Linked DNA regions of Prochlorococcus marinus XMU1404. The main gene of each other region encodes a partner of the protein of the gene in region 2 in a complex. Links are inferred from orthologs where the notes say so. Each region holds a gene or a part of one and is shown on either strand. Other genes may lie near its edges. The genes, in order: uvrA and mfd.

The links.
Region 1: the proteins of mfd (region 2) and uvrA are in contact, whole or in part, in a crystal structure (PDB 4DFC), measured with the Escherichia coli proteins. The link is inferred for Prochlorococcus marinus XMU1404 from one-to-one orthologs.

What each region holds. Positions count from the first base shown.
Region 1 is NZ_JAAORE010000003.1:579,147-585,965, forward strand. Bases 146-3,551 are described here. They hold uvrA (excinuclease ABC subunit UvrA), read right to left. Parts: upstream 3,250-3,551; coding sequence 346-3,249; downstream 146-345. Other genes in these bases: HA144_RS09465 (AAA family ATPase), read right to left, coding at 3,303-3,551. Also shown: HA144_RS09455 (glycosyltransferase), read right to left, coding at 1-144; more of HA144_RS09465, read right to left, coding at 3,552-4,982; HA144_RS09470 (ABC1 kinase family protein), read left to right, coding at 5,051-6,819. UniProt on the Escherichia coli protein: The UvrABC repair system catalyzes the recognition and processing of DNA lesions. UvrA is an ATPase and a DNA-binding protein. A damage recognition complex composed of 2 UvrA and 2 UvrB subunits scans DNA for abnormalities.
Region 2 is NZ_JAAORE010000002.1:284,203-291,679, reverse strand. The notes cover bases 1,392-5,455. They hold mfd (transcription-repair coupling factor), read right to left. Parts: upstream 5,105-5,455; coding sequence 1,592-5,104; downstream 1,392-1,591. Other genes in these bases: HA144_RS05230 (TerC family protein), read left to right, coding at 5,179-5,455; HA144_RS05240 (hypothetical protein), read right to left, coding at 1,392-1,520. Also shown: HA144_RS05250 (DUF3038 domain-containing protein), read left to right, coding at 1-306; HA144_RS05245 (DUF4335 domain-containing protein), read left to right, coding at 308-898; more of HA144_RS05240, read right to left, coding at 1,359-1,391; more of HA144_RS05230, read left to right, coding at 5,456-5,889; fmt (methionyl-tRNA formyltransferase), read right to left, coding at 5,886-6,872; HA144_RS05220 (TldD/PmbA family protein), read right to left, coding at 6,869-7,477. UniProt on the Escherichia coli protein: Couples transcription and DNA repair by recognizing RNA polymerase (RNAP) stalled at DNA lesions. Mediates ATP-dependent release of RNAP and its truncated transcript from the DNA, and recruitment of nucleotide excision repair machinery to the damaged site.

The DNA.
Region 1 (6,819 bases), on a different replicon or contig from region 2:
GTCAACATCAGAAGTATTAGCCAAACTTTTAACTAACTCTAAAACGTATTGTGTTTGCCCTCCTGTATCTGCATCTCTGCCTAATTCAAGATTTTTAGCGCGTATAAGGCCATGTAAATGTAAATGTAAAAATTTAAACCTCATTCAGCAAATCCTCAGATCAAACGCCTTTAATAGAGATAAGATGAATTTCAAGAGAAAATATTAAGAAAGCATTATGATTTAAAAAATTTAAAATGTAAAAGCTTTTAAAAAAGCAGATACAGACTAATGTAGTACGATTTTAAAGACAACTTTAGTTTTGCTCAGATAATTAAAAATACAAAGAAATACAACAAAGATTTTTTATTTGAGAACTTTTTTAAGATATTTTGCTGTATGACTTGTGGGGTGTTTAGCTACATCTTCAGGAGTACCTTCTGCAATAATTTCGCCACCTTTATCTCCTCCATCAGGTCCTAAATCAATAATCCAATCAGAACATCTGATTACATCTAAATTGTGTTCGATAACAATTACAGAATTACCTTTATCTACTAAACGTTGTATAACATCCATTAATTTATGAACATCATAAAAACTTAATCCTGTAGTTGGTTCATCAATCAAATATAAAGTTTTTCCAGTAGCCCTTTTAGATAATTCTGTAGCTAACTTAACTCTTTGAGCTTCTCCTCCAGATAATGTAGGTGCAGGTTGGCCTAATTTGACATAGCCTAAGCCAACATCTACTAATGTAGATAGTCTATCAGCAGCTTGAGGTATAGCAGAAAAAGTTTCTGCAGCTTGTTCAACAGTCATCTCTAAAACATCAGATATGTTGAATCCTTTGTATTTAACTTGAAGAGTTTCTCTATTAAACCGTGCTCCTTTACATACTTCACATTGAACATAAACATCAGGTAAAAAATTCATTTCGATAACATTAACTCCCTGGCCTTTACAGGCCTCACATCTTCCTCCTTTAACATTAAAACTAAATTGGCCAGCCTGATAACCCCTTGCTTTGGCTTCAACAGTGGCAGTAAATATCTGCCTTATAGGATCAAAAGCACCTGTATATGTGGCAGGGTTTGATCTTGGGGTTCTCCCTATTGGAGATTGATCAATAACAATAACCTTATCAATTGCCTTTATACCCTTTAACTCTTTTACACCTTGAGGAAAAGGAACTTTTAATCCTAAAGAATGACATAAGGCAGGGTGAAGCAATTCATTTATCAAAGTACTTTTGCCACTACCGCTTACACCTGTTACAGAAACTAATCTTCCTAAAGGAAATTCTACAGATACATTTTTTAAATTATTTTTAGAACAATTATTTAAAATTAAACTTTTTTTAAAAGATGATCTTCGTTCTTTTGGAGTGGGAATAGACTTCCTACCACTAAGATAAGCCCCAGTTAATGACCTCTCTGAATTCAATACATCTTGATATGATCCCTTAGCAATTATTTCGCCACCATAAACGCCTGCTCCTGGACCAATATCTACTAAATAATCTGCTGATTTCATAGTATCTTCATCATGTTCAACAACCACTAAAGTATTACCAAGGTCTCTTAAGTTTTTTAATGTTTCTAGTAATCTGTCATTATCTCTTTGATGTAAACCAATACTTGGTTCATCTAATACATATAAAACGCCGGTAAGGCCTGCTCCAATTTGCGTAGCTAATCTAATGCGCTGAGCTTCTCCGCCAGACAAAGTCATGGCTGGTCTATCTAAAGTTAAATAATCTAGGCCAACGTTAATTAAAAACTTCAAACGTAAACGAATCTCTTTTAAAACCAATTCACCTATCTGCTTTTGTTTTTCTGATAGAGATATATTTTCCTTCTTTGTCTTAGCTAATCCCATGATTCGCTCGATGTGAAATAGGGTTTCCGAAACGCTTATAGAAGTTAAGTCAGTAATATTATATGGACCAAGTTTAACAGCCAAAGCTTCAGGTCTTAATCTTTGTCCAGAACATGTCTTACAAGGTACTAATTCTAGGTACTTTTCTAATTTTTGTTTAACTAATTCTCCATTGGATTCATTAAGTTGCCTTTCTAATATTGGTAAAATTCCCTCAAAAGGTCTTTCAAAACCACTAGAAGTTTTGAAGCGGCTATCAGCTTGAATTAATATTGGTTTATCTGATCCCAAAAGTAGGACTTTCTTTTGTAAATCACTTAAATCTTTCCAAGGAGTTTTTAATTCAAAACCATAAGCTTGCCCTACAGAATAAAGTAAAGAGAAATAATAAGTATTATCTTTTTCACTCCAAGGGGCTATTGCAGCATAAACAGGTAATGTTTTATCTGGTATGACTCTATCAGCAGTAAATTTTTTTAAATATCCAATCCCATGACAGTCAGGACAAGCCCCATATGGACTATTAAAGGAAAATAATCTCGGAGAAAGTTCATCTACTATAGAGCCATGTACAGGACATGCATAATTTTCTGAATAAAGTTTTTCTCTAACTAAGTTAGGAGGTAAGTTTTCTCCTTTTTTTGGAACAACTTCTACAATTGCTAAACCATCGCCTCGTTTAAGGCAAGTTTGTAGAGAATCATTTAATCTTTCCTGTATTCCTTCTCTTGCAATTAATCTATCAACTACTACTTCAATATTATGAATTTGATTTTTATCTAATTCAATACTGTCAGCAAGTTCTCTTACCTCGCCGTTAATTCTTACCCTAGCGAAGCCCTCCGCAGCAAGTCCACTTATTAATTTTGTATGCGTTCCTTTCTTCCCTCTTACAACAGGAGCCAGTAATTGGTACCTTGTTCCTTCTGGCAATAAAAGAATATTATCAACCATTTCATCAATTGTTTGAGGAGCTATTGGAATCCCACAGTGATGACAATGTGGCTCGCCAGCACGACCAAACAACAGCCTTAAATAATCTTGAATTTCTGTTACTGTTCCAACTGTTGATCGAGGATTATGACTTGTGGATTTTTGATCAATTGAAATAGCGGGTGATAAGCCCTCAATATTATCCACATCTGGTTTATCTACTTGACCTAAAAATTGTCTTGCATATGCTGAAAGACTCTCAACATATCTTCTCTGACCTTCAGCAAAAATTGTATCAAAAGCCAAAGAACTTTTTCCGCTTCCACTCACACCTGTAAAAACTATAAATTTGTTCCTAGGTAGTGAAAGGTCAATATTTTTTAAATTATGCTGACGTGCTCCCCTAATGTTAATTGAGTTATCTCTTTCAAAAGTATTATCTATTTTATTAACCATGTTTAAATCTATCTATGATTTAAAAAGACTATTATAGTAGAATTATTTCTATTTTATGCTGCAGTTTGATCGAGAAGTCTAGATGCATAATCATTTAGTTCAGAAGAACCTCCACCAATGAGTTCCATTAATTCATTTTTTCTTTGTTTTTTTGTGGTTAGTTTTAATATTGAGGTATAAGTTATTCCATTAATTACGTTTTTAATAACTTTAAAATGTGCCAATCCTCGAGCAGCTAAGAAAGGCTGATGTGTAATACATAAAATCTGTTGATCTTTTGAAATATTTTTTATTAGCTCAACCAAAGAAAATAAAGATTTACCACTTAGACCATTATCAATTTCATCTAAAAAGAATGTATTTGGTTTTTTTGAAATACTAGATTTTATAGCTAATAAGAATCTTGACATCTCACCTCCAGAAATAACATCTGACAATGGAGCTAACTTCTGATCAGGATTAGCAGAAAACAAGAAATTTATATTATCAATTCCATCGCTAGAAGGTTTACATTCTGAAAATTGAATAGAAAAATTTGCATTTTCTAATCCTAGATTTCTTAAGATCGAGATTACTGAATCTTGTAACTCTTTAGCAATTTTTTTTCTTTCAGTAGATTGAGAAGAAAATAAGGAATTTAAATTACTTTGTAAATTTTTGATTTTATTTTCCAAATCACGAATGTCATTGTCTTGATCATTTTTTATAAAATATGTCCTTAATTTATCTCGCTTTTCAATTAATTGAGGTAGATCCAATGAAAAAGTTCTCTCCAAGTTTTTTAAGAAAAATAATCTTTTTTGTATTTCTGAAAGATTATATTCATTATTATCTATGCCTTGTATATATGAGTTTAAGTCGAAAATCAGATCTTCAACATAAGTTTGAATATGTAATAACTTTTCTCTAAAATTTTGAATTTTTAAGTCAAAATCTGCTGTTCTATTTAAATTTTTTATCGATTGATTTATCAAAAACGAAACTGATGGTTGATCATGACTGAAATTATTTAAATTTTCTAAAGATGATTGAATTGAATTATTTATTTCGAGATTATTTACAAGTTTTTTTTCTATTTGCTCTAATTCTATGATTTCCTTACTGGAATCTAGATTTGCTTCCTCTAAACTCTTCAACATTTGTTTTATTACTAAGTTAGTTTCTTCTTGCTTCTGAGAGGATTCTATTTTTTCATTCATTAATCTTTTTAAAACCTCACATTCCAACCACAATTTTTTAATCTTTGCAACATTATCTCTCGATTCTTGCGAACATAAATCATCAATAATTAATCTTCTCTTGTCTTGAGAATCAAATACAAAAGTATCTGATTGACCAGCAAAATCAATTAATAACCGACCAAGTTCTTCTAATAATTTTTTATTAATTGATAAATTGTTTAGGCTATATTTAGATAAAACTTTATTATTTTTTTTATAAGATTTTCTTCTGATATTTAATACTGAAGAACTGCATTCAAAACCATTACTAATTAACCAGTTTTTAATTTCTAAAGTAGAAGAAAATTTTGCCTCAATGGAACAATGATCTTTTCCTGGACGTATTAAGTGCTTTAAAGGTATATTAGTTCCACCAAATAAAACATTTAAGGAATCTAAAATCAGTGATTTTCCTGAACCAGAATCCCCAGTAATGATGTTCAAACCTTTTTCAAAATTAATTTCTATAATCTCTATTAAGGCAATATTCTCTATCTTTAATTGTATTAACATGATAAATCTTCCTTATAAAAAAATTAACTTCTTTTTTAAAAAAATAAAGGTTTTAAATATATAAAGTTATGAAAGAGGATTTTACTGATTTTATTGAAGTATCTGGACTGCTGGATTATGATCCAGAAACAATATCCAAAATTTACAAAAAAAACCCAAAAAGACTTTTAAAAAGACTTTGGCAAACACTAATACCTATTTTTGCCTATTTATTTTCTGTTGGGTGGGATAAATTAACTGGTAGATTGACAAATGAAGAGATAGCAAGGTTTAGAGCAAAAGAATTAACAAATTTATTAGTTGAACTTGGGCCAGCATTTGTTAAAGCAGGTCAAGCTTTATCAACACGACCAGATATTATTCCAGTGATTCTTCTTGAAGAATTATCTGAACTGCAAGATCAACTACCAGGTTTTGAAGGAGATAAAGCTATGGAATTAATAGAGGAAGATTTAGGCTCTTCAATAGATGAATTTTTCTTGGAAATTGATAAAGAGCCAATTTCTGCTGCATCGTTAGGACAAGTACACAAAGCCAAACTGAAGAATAAGGAAGTTGTTGCAGTTAAAGTCCAACGACCAGGTTTAAGAGAACAAATAACTCTAGATCTTTACATAGTAAGAAATATTGCTTATTGGCTAAAAAATAATATTGGATTAATAAGAAGTGATCTCGTAGCTTTAATTGATGAATTGGGTAAAAGAGTATTTGAAGAAATGGATTATTTAAATGAAGCATGTAATGCTGAAAAATTTAGAAATATGCATAAACATAACCAAATGATCGCTGTTCCAAAAATTTACAAGGAAATATCATCAAGAAGAGTGTTAACAATGGAATGGATAGATGGAACGAAATTAACCAATTTAGAAGATGTAAAAAAATTAGGAATCGATCCCGATAAAATGATTAATATTGGGGTCCAATGCAGTTTAGAACAACTTTTAGAACATGGTTTTTTTCATGCTGACCCACATCCTGGGAACTTATTAGCTTTAAAAGATGGCAGATTATGTTACCTAGATTTTGGAATGATGAGTGAAGTTTCAAGAGACTCTAGGTCTGGCTTAATACAAGCAGTCGTACATTTGGTCAATAAAAACTTTGATAAATTATCTCAGGATTTTGTAAAGTTAGGATTCCTATCAGAAGAAGTAAATCTAGAACCAATAGTTCCAGCATTTCAAAATGTTTTTACCAACGCCGTTGAACAAGGGGTTTCAAAAATGGATTTCAAAAGCGTTACAGATGATATGTCGGGAATCATGTATAAATTCCCTTTTAAATTACCTCCTTACTATGCACTTATAATTAGATCATTGCTTACTTTAGAAGGAATTGCTTTAAGCGTAGATCCAAACTTTAAAATATTAGGTGCGGCTTATCCATATTTTGCGAGAAGACTTATGGAAGATCCTGATCCACAATTAAGAGAAAGTTTAAAAGAAATGCTCTTTGATGATAAAAAATTTAAGTGGGACCGTTTAGAAGATTTACTATCTAATGCTGCGAAGCAGACAAATCTTGATTTAGAAAAACTTTTAGATGAAGTAATAAATCTTCTCTTTTCTCCTAAAGGAGGTTTTCTTAGAAATGAAATAATTGAAGGATTAACAAATCAAATAGATTTATTAAGTTTGAAAATATTAAAAAATTTAAATAACTACTTACCAAGCTCAATTAAATTAAATATGACGAATGAAAATAATAATTTAAGAGACCTTATAATGTATGTAGAACCATTAAGAAACTTTTTGGATATTTTACAAAAAGTTCCGGGTTATTCCATTGATATTTTTATAAAACGATTACCTAGACTAATAAGTGAGCCCTATAC
Region 2 (7,477 bases):
AAATCTAAGGAATTTGATGGCTTAATTCAAATAACTGTTGAAATGTCTAGATACTTATATCCATACATTAGAGAGATACTTCAATCAATAGAAGACCCTGAAATGAATTCAATAATCTGGAATGATTTTAATAATAGATTTGTAGAGTTAATTAATGAGAGGTTTAATACGAATAGTATGAGAGTTAAAAAGCTTTTAAATCGAACTGGGAATGATGAGATTCTTATAAAGTCATTGCTTACCTTATCCCTTTGTATTTCTGATCGAGGATATCAAAAGTTAAGGACTTTGTTGTTCCATTGTTAATATGATGCAGAATAAAATTTTATTTCATCAATCTTTAGTTAGTCTCGAAATAGAAGGATTGCCAGATTTATCAAATAACGAAAATAAAGATCAAATATCAATAATTTCTCAATGGAAATTAACCATTATTGATAAACCGCTTATTGAAGGAAAGGTTGAACATTTAGGGTTAATTATGGATGCTTTTTATATCTATTCAAATCTTCTGATAAATAACGAAAACCCATTATACGAATCTAAATTAATTGATATAAAAGCTGACAATCTCAATTTACATAATATTGTTCTCAAGAGTTCTAAGCCAGATGTTAAACCACTAATTTTAAAGATTGGCAATCCACTTTTGTCTGACATCATAAATTGTTTTGATCAGTTAAATGAATCATCAAAAGTTAGATTAAAAAAATCTTTTGTTTTTAATAATTTTCCTAAAAAAGTAAAATTTGGTTTGGATAGCAAATTTAAATTTTTAAATTTCTTCCTGCCACCTCTAATGTCAATATTTTGTTTAATTCTATTCTCCTCTGCTTTTATTTATTTTTATGATCCTGTTGATGATAAAGAAAAAAATGAACTAATAAATACAAAATAAGTAGATATAGCATCTCACTAACAAACACGATAGTATAGGATAATTTTCTTTTAAGAATAATTATTAGTTTTTTCTTTGGGCTTTGATGTATGGCAGATTTAAACATCCCAAATTTAAAAATAAAGTCTGACAAATATATTTTTAAAAAGAAATTAAGTTTACGAAGAAAATCCAAAAGAAGATTATTTTATGAATCTGCTTTGATGTTTATTTTGAGTCTTTTTTTAATTTACATAAATTATTTAATACCTAATAAGAATCAACTTTTGCAGAATTTACCAAATAATCTAAGTAAATCTTTTATGTTATTTATTGATATCTTGTCCAATGTCATTGAAATATTTTTGGTGATTTTTATTTTTGTCTCTTTATTATTTAGTTTGATTTTGCTGTTGGGATCCTGTTATAGAATATTTAGAATAGTCAACAGAAGATCAAGACAGGTAAATTATAAGTAATATCAGATTGGTTGCATTAAACCTCCACTACCTGAATCTGAGTCATCATCATCATTTTCTGTTTCTTCTCCGAATATTGCAAGGAATCCTAGTATTAAAGAAGATAGAATAATCGATAATGGTAAAACAGAACTTTGAATTCCTATGTCTATATATTCTCCCATAAATAAATAAATTTTTATAAACCTAACCGAAATTAAACTATTTTGCGGGTTTTAAATAATTATTTAATAATTTATTCTTTTTTAATAATTAGATCCTTGTCAAAATTATTTATTTCTTTTACAAATAACCCAAACCAAAACATTAATTGATCAATTTGATTTTGAATTTCAGTAACTCCTAAACCCCTTATGGTTATTTTTGAGAATTGTTCCCCTTCATCAAAATTAAATTTATTGTGGACACTACTTGGTAATGAATTTTTGAGAATTTTAAAAGTAGAAATTTTTAATTTTGTCTCGATAACTATATTTGGTTTTTTGAGTTTAATTCTTTTAAAACCACATTTTTTAGAAAGTAATTTTAATCTCATCACCATAATTAAAGACTCAACAGGTTTTGGCAAGGTCCCATATCTATTAACCCAGTCGGTAGCTAATTCAGTCAATTCATTATTGTTAGAACATTCAGTAGCAGATTTATAAGCATCTAGCTTTTCTTCCCTATTTAATATCCATGTGGCAGGAATAAATGCATTTATTGGGAGATCAATTTGTGTGTCGCTAACTTCCGGTATTTCTTGTCCACTTATTTCTGATATAGCCTCTTGGAGCATTTCAATGTATAAGTCATATCCCATAGCATTAACCTTTCCACTTTGTTCTTCTCCTAATAAACTTCCAACACCTCTTATTTCCATATCTTTCATTGCAAGTTGGTATCCACTTCCTAGTTCCGAAAAATCTTTTATCGCTTTCAATCTTTGTTTTGCTGCATCATTAATTTTATTTATATTTGGATAAAATAACCAAGCATGTGCTTGTACACCGCTTCTGCCAACTCTTCCTCTAAGTTGATAAAGTTGTGAAAGGCCAAATTTGTGAGAATCTTCAATAATGATTGTATTTACTTTAGGGATGTCTAGTCCACTTTCTATTATCGTTGTGCATATCATTAGATCAACTTCTCCATTATTAAAAGCAATCATTGCATTTTCAAGCTCTGTTTCGTTCATTTGCCCATGAGCAACAATAAATTTTAAGCTGGGAAACATATTTTTTAATTTGTCTATAGCTTGATCAATATCTGCAATCCTTGGAAGAACATAAAATATTTGACCTCCCCTATCAAGTTCTTGATTAATTGCGGTTCTTATAACATCCATATCTATTTCAGATAAATATGTTTTTATTGATCTTCTTGATGGAGGAGGAGTATTTAGCAAGCTCATTTGTCTTAGTCCAGATAAGCTCATATACAGAGTTCTTGGAATTGGAGTTGCCGAGAGAGTTAAAACGTCTAAGTTGGTTTTGATTTTTTTAATTTTCTCCTTTTGCCTTACTCCAAATCTTTGTTCTTCATCAATAACAAGTAATCCTAAGTTTTTAATTTCTATTTCTTTTCCTAAAATTTGGTGCGTTGCTACAACTAAATCAATTTTGTTATTTTTCAAACCAGCATAGATTTCCTTTCTTTCATTAATGGTTTTGAATCTATTGAGTAATGATACTTTTATTGGGTAAGGTGAAAATCTATTATTTATTGTTCTCCAATGTTGCTGAGCTAGGATTGTTGTGGGTGCTAGTAATATTACCTGTTTGCCTGATGTTATAGCCTTAAAAATAGCCCGAACAGCAACTTCTGTTTTGCCAAATCCTACATCTCCACAAACTAACCTGTCCATTGGCTTATCGCTTTCCATATCAGATTTTATTTCCTTTACAGCAGTAATTTGATCTGGGGTCGGTTGATAAGGGAATGATTCCTCTAATTCATCTTGCCAAGGACCATCTTCTGGGTATATGTGCCCCTTTAATTTTTCTCTCTTTGCATAAAGTTTTAATATATCTACAGCAACCTTTTTGATTTGTTTCTTATTTTTATCTTTTATTCTTTCCCATTCTGTCCCTCCTAATTTATTTATTTTTGGCTTTATTTTTCCGCTTGATCTATATCTGTTAACACTACCAAGTTGATCAGCGGCAACACTTATTTTCCCATCTTGATACTGAATAACTAAATAATCTCTTGAATCTCCAGTTATATTTATTTTTTCTATTTTTATAAATTTTCCTATCCCATGATTTTTATGAACTATAAAATCACCGGGACTAATCTTATTCACATTTATATTTGAATTGACACTTCTTTTTTTTCTTCTTATGAATACATTATTAAAAAGAGATTGTTGTGAAAATAATTCTTTATCTGTTATGAGGACAACTTTCCATATCGGAAGATAAAAACCCTCGATTTCATAATTGTTCTTATTTTTTAAAATTAAGGGAGTTGAATTATTGATTGATTTAAATGCTTCATCAATATCATTGGGATTATTTAAAAAATTTGTATTACATTCGTGCTCAAAAAGTAAAGTTCTAGTTCTCAATGGCTGTGCCGATAATATCCAAACTTTTTCATTGTTTTTTATATTTTTATTTATATCATTGGATAATTTTCCTATATTTTTAGAGTATGAATTTAATCTTTTATCGTTTAACAAAAACCTATTATCAATATTGACTTTAGATTCAAATTCATAAAATTTTATTAAATTAAAATTTCCTAGTGAATTTAGTATTTCGTCAAACTTTAAATGCAAGTTAGGTATGGCTTCTAAATTTATGTCATTATTTTTAAGGTTCTCATTTAATTCATAAGCACAATTATCAAAATTACTTTCTGAATCTAGATACCAATTATTTGCAAATTTTTTACAATCTTCTAATTCATCAATTACAAGAATTGTATCCCTATTTATAAAATCTATTATATTTGAAGGTTCTTCTTCAATTATTCCTAAATAACGATCAAGATTATTTTTATTTATATCTTCTGAATTAAAAATACTGTTCTTAGATAAATTATTTAACTTATCTTTTATTAGCAAATCAAATCCAGCCTGTATTATTTCAATATTATTGATACTTTCTAATGTTTTCTGTGTGTGGGGATCATATTCTCTTATTTTCTCAATTACATTATCAAAAAATTCTAATCTTATAGGAAACTCATTATTTACAGGATAAATATCTATTATTTCCCCTCTCCTACTCCAGAATCCTTCTGTTGAAGTGACATTATCCTTTGTATAACCCAGCAAAGTAAGTTTATTTGCTAATTCTTGAATCTCGATTTGAACCCCTTTTTGCAAATCTAATTTGTTTTCAATAAATAAGTTTTTATTTATTAGATGAGGTTGTAGTGATCTCTCTGTTGATATAACAATATTAAGTTCCTTTGTCTCTTTTTTAATTAATTTGGATATAACAGTAAGCTGACTAAATTCAATCTCTTTGGATTTATTAATTGATGAGTATGGTAGATGTTCTGTTGGGGGATAATATAAAACTGCTTTATTATTTATACTTTCAAAATAACCAATCCATTTGTAGGCAATTTCTACATTAGGACAAATTAATAATATATTTTTACCCTCTTTTTTCGCGATGCTATCTAAAATTATTGATTTAGCATATCTACTTGAACCAACAATATTTAATTCATTATTTTTTGAAATTCTTTTTATTAATTCAGAAGTAATTTGTGAGTTAGAAATATAATCAACTAAAGTATTTAAACTCATTTATAGTTATCAATCTTGATTACAAATATCCGATACATTATATTAGATTTTAAAGTGTTTGTGAATAATATTTAATGGATTCAGCTGCTATAAATTCTTTTATACCCACACTAGATCAGGTAGACAGTTGGTACGAAATTTTTACACTTTTACCAATATTAATTGCTCTAGAATTATTATTATCGGCAGATAATGCTGTCGCACTAGCTTCTCTTACTAAATCCCTCGACAGTTCAGAATTAAGGTCAAGAGCCTTAAATATTGGTATAACAATATCTTTATTATTTAGAATTATTCTCATCATTTTATCTAATGTTCTTCTAAAGTTTATTCTTATTAGAGTTTTTGCTGGTTTTTATTTAATATACTTGTTCTTCTCTAATGTTTTTTTAAATTCAGATATAGAAAACGCTGAAAATGGGACAGATAATAATAAAAATAATTTTAAGTTCTTAAGGGTTGTAGCGCTTCTTTCAATTACTGATTTTGCTTTTTCCATAGACAGTATCACTACTGCAGTAGCTATCAGCGATCAATATATATTAATAATATTTGGAGCATTGATTGGAGTATTAGCCTTAAGATTTACATCGGGGATTTTTCTAAAACTTCTGGATATATTTTCTAGATTAGAAACAGCCGGTTACGTAGCAATTTTAATAGTTGGGATTAAACTTTTACTAAATACGTTAATTAAAGAATCTATTCTTCCAGACTATTATTTTTATTTTTTGATTCTTTTTGCCTTCACTTGGGGATTCTCTAAAAAAGAATCTAAAACTTAATCTGAGAGATATTCACCTACTGATGGCTTTAACTGTTGTATCAATTGCTTTTTGCTAGAAATGTTTTTGCCTTCAAGTTTTGCTTCTAACAAAATAATAGGATCAGTTTTAGTTGAAATTATTATTCCTTCATTTTCTATTACAGCAAGAATAATACCTGGTCTTGAATAATTGTTCGTGAAAAGGTTTTTTTTATTTTTAATTTCATCACTACTCAAAACTTTGATTTTAAGTATTTTTAGGTTCTTACCCCTAAAAGTTGTATTTGCTCGTGGGTATAATCCTTTTATTTTTTGAGAAATTTTAATTGCCTCATTACCCCAATCAACTCTAAAGTCTGATTTTTCAATCATTCTTGCGTAAGTAATTTCTCTTCCAAGAGTATTTTGTTTTGTTAATTGATAATTAGTATTTTTATAAATATTTTCTTCGAGTAGTGATGTGGCATTTAAAAATAATTTTGCAGATAAAATACTAAGTTTTTCCGATAGTGTATTAAAATTATCGTCATTATCAATTTTAATTTTTTCTTCCAATAATAAGTCGCCAGTATCTAGTCCCTTATTCATTTTCATAATTCCTACACCAGTAAATTCATCGCCTTCTATTAGGGACCATTGGATTGGGGCTGCACCACGCCATCTTGGAAGTAATGAAGCATGTGCATTCCAACATCCAAATTTTGGGATTTCCAATATCTCTTTGGGTAATATTTTCCCGTAAGCTATAACAATAAATAAATCACAAGATAGTGATTTAAGTTTATTTATAAAATGTACATTGTCCCTGATTTTTGCTGGAGTATAAATTTTTATAGATTCTTGCTCGGCAAAGCTTTTAACAGGTGAGGATAATAATTTATTTCCCCTAGATCTTTTCTTGTCAGGTTGGCTAACTACTCCAATTACCTCGTGCTTAGATTTAATAAAAGTATCAAGGCTCGCAATTGAATATTCAGGTGTTCCCCAAAATATAATTCTCACGCGTCACCAGTTATTGATAATTCATCTACCCATACATGTGGAGAAATTCCACTTGTTGTTACTTCCTGGTTTGATTCAATATTTACTATGTTTTTCATAAGATATTTGATATCCCCTGCTACAGTCGCAGATTCTATTGAGATTTTTTTACTGTTTTTGTAGAGCCATCCATCAAATGGAAGAGAGAATGAACCTTGACTTGCTCTGACACCTGCATGGATTGCATTTAATTCTTCAATATAAACAAATTCTCCCTCATAAGTAGAGTGATCTAATGATTTTTTTAGATCTGAGTTTTCCTCTGATTTCTCAACTACTATCCAATCAGGAGATACTGAGACTTTTGATCCTAGTCCAGCGTGGCCTGTGGGGATTGTTTTAAATATTCTTGCAGTTGATTCAGAATGTATAAAATTTTCAAGTCTCCCTTTGTTAATTAAACATAGTCTTTTGGTAGGAGTTCCCTCTCCATCAAATGGTGATGAAGAAATATTCTTTTCGTGAAGACCATCATCATAAATATTAAGTGCTTCTGTAGATAGTTTCTCTCCAATAGAATTTTTATTAGATAAGCTAACTCCATCTAAAATGCTTCTAGCATTAAA